DNA from 4 places in the Plantactinospora sp. KLBMP9567 genome. Region 2 is predicted to be linked to each of the others. Evidence: riboswitches for the same ligand, from Rfam matches in the RefSeq annotation. Region 2 holds a riboswitch; each other region holds the start of a gene.

Region 1 (3,375 bases), on a different contig from region 2:
GGCAGGAACCAGCCGGCCGTCCCGACGAACGCCAACACCACCAGCAGGCCGGCTCCGACGCCGAGCAGGTCGACCGCGACCAGCCGGGCGACCACCATCGGCAGCACGAGCACCAGCATGGCCGGCAACAGCAACCGGCGCCAGGCCGGGCGGAGCAGTCCCAGCCCGATCAGGCCCTCCCGCTGCTCGGCCAGGGCCTGCCGGACAAGCCGCTGGTTGGCCACCTCACGGGGTGACATCGAGCCGTACAGCGCACCGAACAGGGCACGTTCCAGCGGTTCCGCGTACGCCGGCATGCTGCCGGTCCGGCTGAGTCCGCCGGGTCGGGCGGCCGTCACACCGCCCCGGCCGTGCAGCATCACCAGTGCGGTCTGGACGGCACCCCAGGCGCCACCGGTGAGATAGCCGAGGTCCGTCGTGCTCAAGTCGCGGGACAACGCCGTCATCCTTAGAGTATGGAGAACCCGCGCACGTCCGTCCCGGGCTGTCCGGTCGAGCCACGGCCGGGCGGGGCGGTCAGCCGGGCAGGTGGCCGGTGAACCACTCCGCCGCCTCCCGGGCCACCTGGTCCAGGGCGCCGGGCTCCTCGAACAGGTGGGTGGCGCCGGGCACCACCCGCAGCTCCGCCCCGGCGTCGAGGTCGGCCAGCGCCTGGTCGTTGAGCCGCAGCACCTCGTCGTCGAGCCCACCGACCAGCAGAAGCGTCTCGGCGCGTACCCGGGGCAGGTCGGCGCCGGCCAGGTCCGGGCGACCGCCGCGGGAGACGACCGCGTACACCCGGTCGGGGCGCTGCGCGGCGGCCGAGAGCGCGGCGGCGGCGCCGGTGCTGGCCCCGAAGAGTCCGATCGGGAGCCGCCCGGCCGGTTCGCCGGTCGCCAGCCAGTCGACGATGCCGATGAGCCGGCCGGTGAGCAGGCCGATGTCGAAACGCAACTCCCCGGTCCGGTCGTCGAGCGCCTCCTCGTCCCGGGTCAGCAGGTCGACCAGCACGGTGGCCAGGGCGCGACGGTTCAGCGCCTCGGCCACCATCCGGTTGCGCGGGCTGTGCCGGGAACTGCCGCTGCCGTGTGCGAACAGGACGATCCCGCGTGCGTCGGCGGGGACGACCAGGTCGCCGGTCAGTCGTACGTCTCCGGCCGGAATCGTGGTCTCGGTGGTCCGGGTGTCCATTCGACTGCCTCCCATGCCTCTTCCCGGCGGAGAGTCGCGGGTGTGGCGCCGACCGCCGTCCTGTCGGTCTTACCCGGCGGCGCCGGGCTCAACCACACGCCGCCAGCCGCCCGGGGCCCGGGTTTGCCGGTACGCAGTCGGGGAAGGCCGGAACGTCCGACCAGGCACCGGGACGGCCGACGTGCCGACCGGCAGACGAACGTGAGGGACGCTATGGCCCGCCAGAAATCCGGCAAGGCGAAGTCCGGCTCGGCCCGCACCGACGAGCCGGGGCAGCAGAATCCCGACCGGAGCGAATGGGCAGACGAGGCTGCCAAGGCGAGGTCGCTCGACGATCCGCGCCGCACGCCGCCGCGTGACGCGGTGGGCATGCCGTCCAGCGGTGAGCGGTACTCGGAGGATCCACGCGACCGCTAGGAGGTCGTACCGGCGCGACTCATGATCGGTGGCCGGGGTGAATTTTCCACGGCGGATCATCCCGGAATTCCCGAGGTCGGCCCGGTTGGTCCGGTAGGCTGACCCCGGTTTCGCCCGGTGGCGCACCCCTCCGCGCCGGCGTGACCGCCGCCGAATCACCAACGAGGTGAGCCGGGGACCCAGGTAGGTGGGGTGAGTCCGCAACCGCGGTAGGGACTTGTTCCGTCCCGAACCCGTCAGCTAACTCGGTAGGCGGGCGACGGAGGGACATGCATGACGGGATCCACACGTCGGCGGTTACCGCTGGCCCTGGCCCTGCTCGCCACGTTCGGCGCGCTCGCCGGAGCAGCACTCCGGCCCGGCGTTGCGGAGGCGAACAGCCCCGCCGTTCTCGGCGACGAAGGCGACACGCCGCTCCTGCGCGACGTGCTCGAATCGACCGGCCGAGGTTACCTACAGGCCAAGAACGCGCTGGCCAACACCCAGGCTCGGCAGGCGAAGATCGCCGCCGAGCTAGGCCGGGTGGAGGGACGGATCGCCGAGCTGCGCCCCCGGGTGGAGCAGGTGGCCCGGACGGCGTACCAGACCGGCCGGATCGGCCCGGTGCTGGTGCTGCTGCACAGCGGCTCGGCGGAGGAACTCCTGGAGCGCGCCCGCGGCCTGGAGGTGGTGGCCCTGCGGGACAACGACGCGCTGCGTGCGCTGGGTCAGGCCCGGGAGCGGGCCACCCGGGCGAAACAGGCACTGGACGCCGAGGTGGTCGAGGAGCGCCGGCAGCTCGCCATCATGCTGCGGCAGAAGCAGGCCGCCGAGCGGGCGCTGGCCCAGGTCGGCGGCGCCTCCACCGGAGGCTTCGTCAATGCCCGCTCACCGGTGGCCCGGTCCGCGCCACGTGCTGCCGACGGCTCCTGGCCGCCGCAGTCGTGCAGCCGGCCCGACCCGACCACCACGGGCTGCGTCACCCCGCGCACCCTGCACGCCTTCAACGAGGCGCGCCGGGCCGGCTTCACCCGGTTCACCGGGTGCTACCGCTCCGGCGGCCCCTACGAGCACCCGAAGGGCCGGGCCTGCGACTTCTCCGCCGAGGCGGGCGGCTTCCGGGGTGCCGCCACGGGCGCCAACCGGACCTACGGCAACAACCTCGCCGCGTTCTTCGTCCGCAACGCCGACCGGATCGGTGTGCTGTACGTGATCTGGTACCGGCAGATCTGGTTGCCGACGACCGGTTGGAAGTCGTACAGCGGTGCGCACGGCGACCCGTCCAGCGACCACACCAACCACGTACACCTGTCGCTGGTCTAGGGGTGCCGATCAGATCTTGACGACTTCTTGCGGTGGGGGCGGCAAGAAGTCGTCAAGATCTCCGGCTTGCCGGCCGGTGGTCAGGTCGGCTCGCCTTCGGGGGCACGACGGGCGGGGGCCCGACCGGCCGGCTGGGCCGGTTGCGGGCCCACCGGGCGGGCCGGCGGGATCGGCCGGGTCACCGACTCCAGGCAGGTGATCCGGACCTTCTCGCCATGGTGCAGCAGCTCCAGTGCGTCGTCCGGCTCGCCGTCACGCAGCGCGTACGTCGCCTCGCGCGGCCGGACGTCGACCCGCAGATGCACGCCCCGATAGCGGAGCGAGAACTCCAACCGGTCGATCCGGCTCGGCAGCCGGGGTGTGAAGGAGAGCGTCGCGGTGTGGTCGCGCATCCCCCCGAACCCGGCCACCAGGGCGATCCAGGCCCCGGCCAGCGAGGCGACGTGCACGCCGTCCCGGGTGTTCTGGTTGAGGTCGTGCAGGTCC
Region 2 (3,375 bases):
ACCTCGCCCCGGGGGTGTCGACGGCGGCCGGCCGGCAGGCGCTGGACGCGGCCCTGGCCGACCAGCCGGCAGTCCGGGTACGCGGCCTCGCCGACCAGGCCGACGCGCTCTCCCGCACCCTCGACGAGTTGCTGGGGATCTTCGCGGCCCTGCTCGGCATGTCGGTGCTGATCGCCGTGCTGGGCATCGGCAACACGCTCGCGCTCTCGGTCGTCGAACGCCGCCGGGAGTCGGCGACGGTCCGGGCGCTGGGCCTGTCCCGCCGGCAACTGGCGACCATGCTGCTGACCGAGGCGGCCCTGGCCGGTGCGGTCGGGGCACTGTCCGGGATCGCCCTCGGGCTCGGCCTCGGGTGGACGGCGGCGATGGGTCTGATCAGCAGCTACGGGCACGGGCTGCCGGCCGTACCGGTGGGGCAGCTGGCCCTCTGCGCGGCGCTGGCCGCCTCGGCGGCGGTGCTGGCCAGCCTGCTACCGGCTCGCCGGGCCGCCCGGGCCCCGATCGTCGCCACCCTCGGCGACGACGGGTGAGCCGGGCACGCCCGCCCGTCGTCTTCGGGTAGGGACGGGTCAGCGTCGTTCTCCGGTAGGGACGGGGCACCGATTCCGTACAGGACGGGTTTCCGGCGCCGCCCGGCCGGCAGTATCGACGGCGGGGGCGACCGGGCCGGAAGGAGGGGACGTTGGGGGTCGGGCACGACCACGGGGGGCGGTTGACCCGGGCGGCGGAACGGCACCGGGGACGGCTCTGGGCCGCCTTCGGGCTGCTCGCCGTCCTGATGGTGGTCGAGACGGTCGCCGCGCTGTTCACCGGCTCGCTCGCGCTGCTCTCCGACGCCGGGCACATGTTCACCGACGTGCTCGGGATCGGGATGGCGCTGGCCGCGATCACGGCGGCCCGGCGGGCGGCCGGCGACCCGCAGCGGACCTTCGGGCTCTACCGCCTGGAGGTACTGGCCGCGCTGGCCAACGCGGTACTGCTGTTCGGGGTGGCGCTCTATGTGCTGGTCGAGGCGGTACGCCGGTTCGACGACCCGCCCCGGGTCGCGGCCGGGCCGATGCTGCTGGTGGCCACGCTCGGCCTGCTGGCCAACGCGGCGGCGTTCGGCCTGCTCCGGGCCGGCGCGCGGGAGAGCATCAACCTGCGCGGTGCCTACCTCGAAGTGCTCGGGGACCTGCTCAACTCGGTGGGCGTGATCGTCGCCGCCGTGGTGATCATCCTGACCGGCTGGCGCTGGGCCGATCCGATCGTGGCCCTGGCGGTCGGGCTGTTCATCCTGCCCCGCACCTGGCGGCTCGGCCGGACCGCCGTACGCATCCTGGTGCAGGCCGCGCCCGAGCACCTCGACGTGGCCGCCGTACGCGCCCGGCTGGCCGGCGTACCCGGGGTCTGCGACGTACACGACCTGCACGTCTGGACCCTCACCTCCGGCATGGAGGTGGCCTCGGCGCACCTGAGGCTGGATAGCGATGCGGAGGTCGGTACCGTACTCGCCGCGGCCCGGTCGGCGTTGCGCGAGGACTTCCACATCTCGCACGCCACCCTCCAGGTCGAGCCCAACACCGCCCCCGGAGGCTGCGGGCCCACCGACTGGTGACCGTTCGCGACGCTGCGTCACGGCGTGGCCGGCCGGAAACTGTCGGAATTCCGCCTCAGGAGAGGTCGAGGCTCACCGATAGTTAGCGGCATCTTAAGTTTCGATCCGGCACTTGAGGTTTTTGTCCGGATACATCCTTGCGAAGTAGGAGAATCGTGAATCTAACTCCGGCAACGCCACGTATCCCCGGGCGGCAACTGCCGGTAGGCTCGGCTCCGGTCTCCGCCGGGCGGCGCCCTCCGGCGCCTGCGGAGACCGTCGCCTAATCGCATGCGCGAGCCGGGGAACCACGTACCAGGGGTGCATCCGCGCCAGCGGTAGGGATCTTCCGTCCCGAACCCGTCAGCTAACCCGGTCGGCGGCTGACGGAAGGACATTGTCATATGCCGTTCCTGGCACCCACCCGACAGGCTCCGGCACCCGCGCGGAGAGCCACGAGACTGCCCCGGAAGGCCGCGACGACCGTGGCCGTCGCCCTGGGCATGGTCCTCGCGGCACTCGGCGGCGCACCCGCCGCCGCGGCACCGGAGTACGCGACCCCCGGGACGCTGGCCGCAGCACCCGGCGGGGACGACATCGACGGAGGCACCGACAGCCTGCGCGAGCAGCTTCAGGCCGCCAGCAAGGGCTACCTGACCGCCAAGAACAGGTTGGCCAACTCCGTCAAGCGGCAGACGGAACTGAACCAGCAGCTCGCCGCGCTGCGCACCGAGGTGGCGAGCCGGAGCGAACGGGTCGCCGAGATGGCCGACATGGCGTACCGGACCGGTCGGCTCGGGCAGGTCTCCGCCCTGCTCAACAGCGGTTCTCCGACCAGCCTGGTGGACCGGGCCGCCGCACTCGACACCATCTCGGCGAACGAGAGCCGGGAGCTGCGCGGGCTGCGGGAGAGCCTGGACAAGGAGACCCAGGCCAAGGCGGCGCTCGACAAGGAGGTCGGCGAGCAGCGCAAGCAGGTCGAGGTGATGGAGACCCGCAAGAAGCAGGCCGAACGGGCGCTGGCGGCGGCGAACAACAGCGGCGGCGCCGGCTCGGGGATCAGCGGCAGCGGCGGCGGGTCGGCGCGACCGGCACCCCGCAACGCCGACGGCTCCTTCCCGGACGAGTCGTGCAGTCTCGACGACCCGACCACCAGCGGCTGCATCACCGCGCGCACCCTGCACGCGCTGAAGCAGGCCCAGGCGGCCGGCTTCACCCGGTTCGTCTCCTGCTTCCGCAGCGGCGGCAGCGGCGAGCATCCGAAGGGGCAGGCCTGCGACTTCGCCGCCCAGAAGAACGGGTTCGGCGGGGTGGCGACCGGCGGCGACCGGACGTACGGCAACAACCTGGCGGCGTACTTCGTGCGAAACGCCGATCGACTTGGCGTGCTGTACGTGATCTGGTTCAAGCAGATCTGGCTGCCGAGCAGCGGTTGGAAGACGTACAACGGGGGCAACGGTGACCCGTCCAGCGACCACACCAACCACGTGCACCTGTCGATGAACTGATCGACCGCACCTGACGCACCGATCGCGAACCGCCGGCACCGCCCGCCACCCCTGGGCAGTGCCGGCGGTTCTCGTTCCGCACCCGGCCGTACCCCGAACCGGGTGCGCCGGTCAGCAGCCGATCCGGGCCGAGCCCAGCGCCACGTCGTCGAACCAGAGCGTGTTCGCGCCCTCGCCGTAGCTCTCCCAGCCCAGCCGCAGGTCGGTGAGGCTCGGCCGCCAGTTGGCCCGGTTGTACCACTGTCCGTCGACGTCGTGCGTGGGCGTACCGTCGGCGGTCAGCCCGGTCAC
Region 3 (3,375 bases), on a different contig from region 2:
GACCGCGGCCGGCAGCCCGAAGCCAAGCCCGCCGCTGGCCATCTTGAAGTAGGAGCCCGGCCGGGTGATGGTGAGTTGCCGGTGCAGAACGCTGAGGTTGGAGGGGGATTCGGGGACCACGATCCCGTCCGCTGGCCACTCGGCGGCGAGCGCGCCGAAGAGCGCCTCCGGGCTCAGCGGGGTGCCGGCGGCCCCGTCCGGCGCGCCGGCCCGGGGCGGTGGCATCGGCCGGTCGGTCGATGGCAGCCGCTCGGCCAGCCCGGCGCAGGCCAGCCTGACGTCGCCGACCAGGCTGTCGCCGACCGGTGCCCGGGCCGCCTCGGCCGGGTCGTCGGTGACGTGCAGCAGCCGGGTGCCGTCCGGCAGATAGCCCCGCCGGCCGGGGACGTACGGGTAGTAACGGAACACCGGGGCACCGACCACCAGTACGGTGTCGTGTCCGACCAGTTTCTCGGCCAGCGGCCCGATCGCCGGTGGCAGCAGTCCCTGGAACTGGGGATGGTCCTGGGGGAAGCCGACCCGGTCCGCGAACGGCGGCTGCCAGACCGGTGCCCGGCTCCGCTCGGCCAGGGCGACCGCCTCGGCCCAGCCGCCGCTGCGGTCGACCGCGGATCCGATCACCAGCACGGGGTTCCGGCTCGCCGCCAGGATCTCGGCGAACCGGTCCAGTTCCGTCGGATCGGGTGCGACCCGGGTGCTGATCCGGCGTACCTGCGCGGTGCCGCTGGCCGGCTCGTCCCAGTCGTCCAGCGGCAGGGAGAGGTACACCGGCCCGGCCGGCGGCTGTACGGCGGTGGCGAGCGCCCGCATGAATGCCTCGGGAATGTCCTGCGCGCGCAGTGGTTCGTGGCTCCATTTGACGTACGGCTCGGGCAGTTGGGTCGGGCGCACGTTCGTCAGCATCGGCTCGGACAAATTCATCGTCCGGGTCTGCTGGCCGGCGGTAACGATCATGGGTGTCTTGTTGTGCCAGGCGGTGACGAGGCTGCCCATTCCGTTTCCGGTGCCGGGTGCGGTGTGCAGGTTGACGTGCACCGGCCGGCCGGTTGCCTGCGCGTAGCCGTCCGCCATCGCGACCGCGGAGGCCTCCTGGAGAGCCAGAACGTAGGCGAAGTCGGCCGGAAAGTTCTTCAGGAATGGCTCCTCGGTGGAGCCCGGGTTGCCGAACAGGGTGGTGAGGCCGAGGGAGCGGAGCAGGTCGTAGGTCGCTTCGTGCACGGTTGTCATCGGAAGGAGCCTCCTGGAGTCCTCGTCCCATGCTCGGACCACCGCGCCAAGCCGGTCATTTCCGTCATACCGTACGCGTACATGATCATGCCGGTTTATCTGCGCGGCCGCCCGCCGCCCCAAGCCCGGTCGCCGGTCGTCCCGATCGCGCTGTCAAGCCCTGTTTTCGCTGTTCAGTGGGGTTGGCAACGGCGGAAGGCGGCCAGTAATGTCGGCGGGTCTGGTCCGGCCCCTTGGTCGCCATCTGGGTGACACCGGAGCAGACCCGCCGAGTCGTTCTGTAACGAGCCGGGGACCCACAGTTATCTGGGGTGAATCCGCGAGCCGCTGGCCCGTGGTAGGGCGGCCTTCCCGCCCGAATCCGTCAGCTAACCCGGTAGGCGGTGTCGGAAGGAGTAGCTGTTCGTGCCGCACCACCCGGGCCCTGGCCCGTCCCCCCAGTTCCCTCGCTGCGTTGCGGCTCCACTCCCGGTCGCCGCGACCGTCCCGGACCGCCCTGACCGGACCGGCCGACCCCAGGCCGGCACCTGAACCTGGCCCGATAGCGGTCTGTGACGCGGAAGTCGTCGACGCGCGGGCACTGCCGGGTCCGCCGGCCAACTGGTCGCGGTCCCGGTGAGGCCGCCGGCCGGTCGCGACGGATCGTGGTAGCGCTGATTCCGCCGGTACGCCGATAGCGGCGCTCCCACCGGCTGGCGCACCGTCGGTCCGTCCGTACCGTCGGCCCGTTCCGCCGAATGCGTCGGCGGGCCTCTCCCGGGCGATTTCGTCCGTGCGATTCCGTGCGATTTCACGTCACATTCCGGCAGCGACCGAAACGCCGCGTCATTCCTTGCCCCCCGGTGGCGGTGACGCGCATTTCCCGTGGAGGATAACGTTGAAGCACGCAATTAACGGGCGGTTCCGGACCGCCATGTCGGGCCGGCGTAACCGGCTCGCGCTCGCCTCGGCCGCGGTGCTCGCCGCTGCCGCGTCCAGCGGGGTCGTCCTGGCCTCGACCGGCTCGGCGGAGGCCCCGGAGACCTCGACCGTCGCCGTCGCCGAACTCGGCGCCCCGGCGGGACAGGCCGGAGCGGCCATCGTCACCGCACCGGAGACCACCGCGCCGGAAACGACCGCCCCGGCGACCCCGTCGCAGTCGACGACCACCGCGCCGACCACCAAGGCGGCGAAGGCGGCCCCCGCCAGCACCCCGAGTAAGCCCCCGGCGCCGCCGGAGTCGAAGCTGCTGGACTACGAGTTCCAGGCCCAGATCAACGGCTGGTACTGCGGCCCGGCCGCCACCCGGATCGCGCTGACCGTCCGGGACAAGCAGCCGAGCCAGGACGCCGTCGCCGCCGACCTCGGCACCACGATGAGCGGCACCAACTCGGCCGAGGACACCACCCGGGTGCTCAACAAGATCACCGGAACCGACTTCTACCGTACCACCGCCATCCCCGGCGGCGCGGCCACCCCGGCCCAGATGGACCGGCTCCAGGCCGACGTCGTGCACGCCGTCACCAGCGGGTACGCCGTGGTGGTCAACATCGCCGGCTCGGCGACCGACCTCGACGGCGGCTGGCACAGCTACCCCGGCGGGCACTACCTGACCGTGGTCGGCTACCGCGACGACGGCCGTACGGTGAAGATCGCCGACCCGGCCATCCCGGGCGAGGACAGCAACTACTGGATGACCACCATCGACCTGGCGAACTGGGCGGCCACCCGGGGCTACTCGTCCTGACCCGCCCCGCCCGCCGGTAGTAGTACCGACCAGACGCCGGCCGTGCGTGCCCGTGCTCAGGCGGGAATCACTGGCCCTGCCACACCGCCTGGGCGCCCGTGTCGCCGGTGCGGAACACGTAGTACAGGGTGATCCCGGCCGCCGCCAGGGACAGCACCCCGAGCACCAGGGTCAGCACCGGCGACCCCTTGGCGGCGGCAGCGGCCGCGCCGCCCTCGGCGCTCCCCTCGGTCCCGGCGGTCACCGGTGCGGCGGTGGCCCGGGGCTTGACCAGGAAGACCAGCGCCAGGGTCAGCACCCCGAGCGCGATCGTCGCGTACAGGGTGTTGGTGCCGAGATCCTGGTGCTCCGCCAGTCGCGGCACGTACTCCGGACTGACCCGGTTACGGGACTCCAGCCGGGCGAGGAACCGGTCACCGGAG
Region 4 (3,375 bases), on a different contig from region 2:
GCCCCGTCGACTCCGCTCGACTCGCTAAGGTGATCCGGTGCTGCTCTCCGACCACGACCTAGTGATCGAGATCAAGGCGGGCGCGCTCGCGCTTGAGCCGTTCGAGCCCGCGCTGGTGCAGCCGTCGAGCATCGACGTACGCCTGGACCGGCTCTTCCGGGTCTTCAACAACCACCTCTACACGCACATCGACCCGGCGGTGCAGCAGGACGACCTGACCTCGCTGGTCGACGTGCCGGACGGCGAGCCGTTCGTGCTGCACCCGGGTGAGTTCGTGCTCGCCTCCACGCTGGAGGTGATCTCCCTCGGCGACCAGCTGGCGGGAAGACTCGAAGGAAAATCGAGTCTGGGCCGGCTCGGCCTGCTCACCCACTCGACCGCGGGCTTCATCGACCCCGGCTTCTCCGGGCACGTCACGCTGGAGCTGTCGAACGTGGCCAACCTGCCGATCCGGCTCTGGCCCGGGATGAAGATCGGCCAGCTCTGCATCTTCCGGCTCTCGTCGCCGTCCGCCCACCCGTACGGGTCGGCCGTCTACGGCTCGCGTTACCAGGGGCAGCGCGGCCCTACCCCGAGCCGCTCCTGGCAGAACTGGCGCACCTGGCCCACCCGCTGAGGCTGTTGGCGACAGAAGCAGCACGCCTGCACCGAACGGCCCGGGCCGGGCCGGACGGGCAGCCGGGAACGCGAACAGAACCGAATGGCAGAACCCCCGCCGCACCTGCGCGACGGGGGTTCTGCCATTGACTCGGTCCGGGAGACGTCAGCCGGGTCTACCGAAGCTGTGGATCTCGCCGTCGTCCATCCGCTTCATCTTGATCGGTTCGCCGGCCCGGGAGGCGTGCACGATCCAGCCGTCGCCGACGTACATGCCGACGTGGCTGAGGTCGGCGTAGTAGAAGACCAGGTCACCGGGGCGTAGCGCGGAGCGGCTGATGCTGGCGGTCTGGCCGCGCTGGGCCCGGGCGTTGTGCGGCAGCGACACGCCGCCCTGGTTCCAGGCCGCCAGGGTCAGGCCGGAGCAGTCGTACGAGCCGGGACCTTCGGCACCCCACTTGTACGGCTTGCCGATCTGGGCACAGGCGAACTTGACCGCCTTGCCGGCCGCACCTCCAGGGTAGGTGGCCGGGCAGGGCGCGGGCCGCAGCGGGCCGGCCGAGCCGTTCCCGTACGCCTGGATCCGCAGCTTCTGCAACCGCTCGACCTCGGCGTCGATTTCCTTCTTCTTCGCCGCCAACTCTTTCTCGGTCTTGGTCAACTGGCTGACCAGCCGGTCCAGCGGAGCCTTCTGGGAGGCGTACTTGTCCTTGAGTTCGACGACCGCCTGCACCTCGCGCTGCTGCTGCCGCGCGAACTGGTCGAGCACCGAGAGCTGGCCGACCAGCGCGGTCGGCGACTTCGAGGTGAGCAGGGCGTTGACCGCCGAGGCCTTGTCACCCTTGTACGCCTGCACCGCGAAGTCGCTCACCCGGTTCATCGCGGCGTCGATCTGCGACTGGAGCGGGGCGATCTTCTTCTGCAGGGCGGCGGCCTGCTTCTTCTTCGCGGCCAGGTCCTGCCGGGTGGCGTTGTGCTTCTCGACGACCGGCTCCAGCTTGCGCCAGGCGGTGTCGATCTGCTGCTCGATCTCGGCCACCGTCGGTTCGGCGAGCGCCGGCGTCGTGCCGGTGAGCAACACCGCGGCGCTGGCCAGTGCGGTGAGCGCGATGGCGAGAATGGACCTTCGAGGGCGCGGTTTCGCGTTCCCGGCGTCGGTGGATGCCGACCGGAGGGATGGCGACCGCGACGGGGCAGGGGGAGCCACCGGGGTCCGTACTCCTTCTTCCGTAGCCCGCCTACCGGGTTAGCTGACGGGTTCGGGCGGGAAGATTGTCGCCCTACCGCGTGAGACGCGGATTCACCCCATGAAGCTCGGGTCCCCGGTTCGCTGAGTGTGACGATTCGGCGGTGTCGAGACGTCGCCGCCCGGCTAGGCGGCCTGCCGTCGGCTCGACGGTCCCCAACACTAGAGAAGGGTGTTATCCAAACGCAACCCCGTGATCTGAGTCGATTCGTTAGGTATCGGACCAGTCGCTGACGGTGGGAGCCACTGGGATTCTTCACGGTGGCGGAGCCCGCACTGGAGACGCCGAACACGCTGCGTGTCGGTGAAAGTTTTCTGCATAGCGACGAGCTTCCTCGGCAGGTATTGACGGGCACCGGTCCCGGGTGGAGGGTGATCTTCAGGCCCACCCCCGGCTCATGGAGGTTCGATGCTTCCCACCACACACCCGCTGAGCAGGAGAATCGCGATCGGAGCCGCGGTCGTCGGCGCCGCCGCGCTGCTGCCGGCCAGCCCCGCGCCAGCCACCGTCGCACTCCCCGACACCCGGCAACAGGAGTACGCCGCCGCGGCGGCCGAGTTCGGCGTACCCGAGAGCGTGCTGCTCGGCGTCTCCTATCTGGAATCCCGCTGGGACACGAATGCCGGCACGCCGAGCACCAGCGGCGGGTACGGCCCGATGCACCTGACCGACGTCGCCGGGCTGGCCGCCGAGCCGGAACACCCGGAGCACGGCGAGGACCGGCGCGGTGACCCGGCCCGGCCCGCCCGACCGGCGACCGGACCCGCCGGCCCGCACGTCGACCGGACCGGCGACACACCGCCCGGCGGGCAGACCCTGGACGCCGCCGCCGCGCTGACCGGGGTCGACGAGCACGTGCTCCGCGCCGAACCGGCAGCGAACATCCGGGGCGGGGCGGCGCTGCTGGCGTCGTACCAGCAGGCGCTGGCCGCGCCGACGGGCCGGGCCAGCGACCCGGCGACCTGGTACGGCGCGGTGGCCCGGTACGCCGGCAGCGACCGCGCGGACGCCGCGGCGGCCTTCGCCGACGAGGTGTACCGGACCCTCGCCGAGGGCGCCAGCCGGACCACGGACGACGGCCACCGGATCACCCTGCCCGGGAGGCCGGGGATCGCCCCGCAGCGCTCCTGGCTGGACCGGCTCGGCCTGCCCGGCACGCCCCGTCCGGACGGACTGGAATGCCCGCGCGACATCTCCTGCGAGTGGATCCCGGCCCCCTACCAGGCGCTCGGGGACGGCGACTACGGCAACCACGACCTCTCCGACCGGCCGGGCCGGCAGAAGATCGAGTACATCGTCATCCACGACACCGAGGGCAGCTACGACACCACCCTGCGGCTGGTGCAGGACCCCACCTACGTGAGCTGGCAGTACACGCTCCGCTCGGCGGACGGGCACATCGCGCAGCACGTAAAGGGCAAGGACGTGGCCTGGCACGCCGGCAACTGGTACGTCAACGCCAAGGCGATCGGCCTCGAACACGAGGGCTTCGCCGCCCAGGGCACCTGGTACACCGAGGCGATGTACCGGA

Evidence for each region. A riboswitch is a leader RNA that binds a small molecule or an ion and turns the genes downstream of it on or off. The one in region 2 is predicted to bind cyclic di-AMP.
Region 1: linked by a shared signal. The riboswitch ahead of R6Y94_RS27575 (hypothetical protein) and the one ahead of R6Y94_RS02975 (hypothetical protein) in region 2 are both predicted to bind cyclic di-AMP.
Region 3: linked by a shared signal. The riboswitch ahead of R6Y94_RS36770 (C39 family peptidase) and the one ahead of R6Y94_RS02975 (hypothetical protein) in region 2 are both predicted to bind cyclic di-AMP.
Region 4: linked by a shared signal. The riboswitch ahead of R6Y94_RS25975 (C40 family peptidase) and the one ahead of R6Y94_RS02975 (hypothetical protein) in region 2 are both predicted to bind cyclic di-AMP.

The regions. Positions count from the first base shown of each region.
Region 1 covers NZ_JAWQRR010000038.1:50,717-54,091, forward strand. The annotation lists partial or broken gene R6Y94_RS27560 (TIGR04222 domain-containing membrane protein) at 1-476, opposite strand, end outside; gene R6Y94_RS27565 (hydrolase) at 517-1,170, opposite strand; gene R6Y94_RS27570 (hypothetical protein) at 1,384-1,587, shown strand; cyclic di-AMP (ydaO/yuaA leader) riboswitch at 1,726-1,858, shown strand; gene R6Y94_RS27575 (hypothetical protein) at 1,861-2,889, shown strand; gene R6Y94_RS27580 (glycoside hydrolase family 65 protein) at 2,970-3,375, opposite strand, start outside.
Region 2 covers NZ_JAWQRR010000006.1:37,484-40,858, reverse strand. The annotation lists gene R6Y94_RS02985 (ABC transporter permease) at 1-530, shown strand, start outside; gene R6Y94_RS02980 (cation diffusion facilitator family transporter) at 683-1,597, shown strand; cyclic di-AMP (ydaO/yuaA leader) riboswitch at 1,847-1,974, shown strand; gene R6Y94_RS02975 (hypothetical protein) at 1,981-3,084, shown strand; gene R6Y94_RS02970 (cellulose-binding domain-containing protein) at 3,196-3,375, opposite strand, start outside.
Region 3 covers NZ_JAWQRR010000050.1:888-4,262, forward strand. The annotation lists gene mdlC (benzoylformate decarboxylase) at 1-1,227, opposite strand, end outside; cyclic di-AMP (ydaO/yuaA leader) riboswitch at 1,484-1,625, shown strand; gene R6Y94_RS36770 (C39 family peptidase) at 2,105-2,953, shown strand; gene R6Y94_RS36775 (DUF2231 domain-containing protein) at 3,021-3,375, opposite strand, start outside.
Region 4 covers NZ_JAWQRR010000034.1:164,482-167,856, forward strand. The annotation lists gene dcd (dCTP deaminase) at 38-616, shown strand; gene R6Y94_RS25975 (C40 family peptidase) at 764-1,804, opposite strand; cyclic di-AMP (ydaO/yuaA leader) riboswitch at 1,817-1,957, opposite strand; gene R6Y94_RS25980 (peptidoglycan recognition family protein) at 2,253-3,375, shown strand, end outside.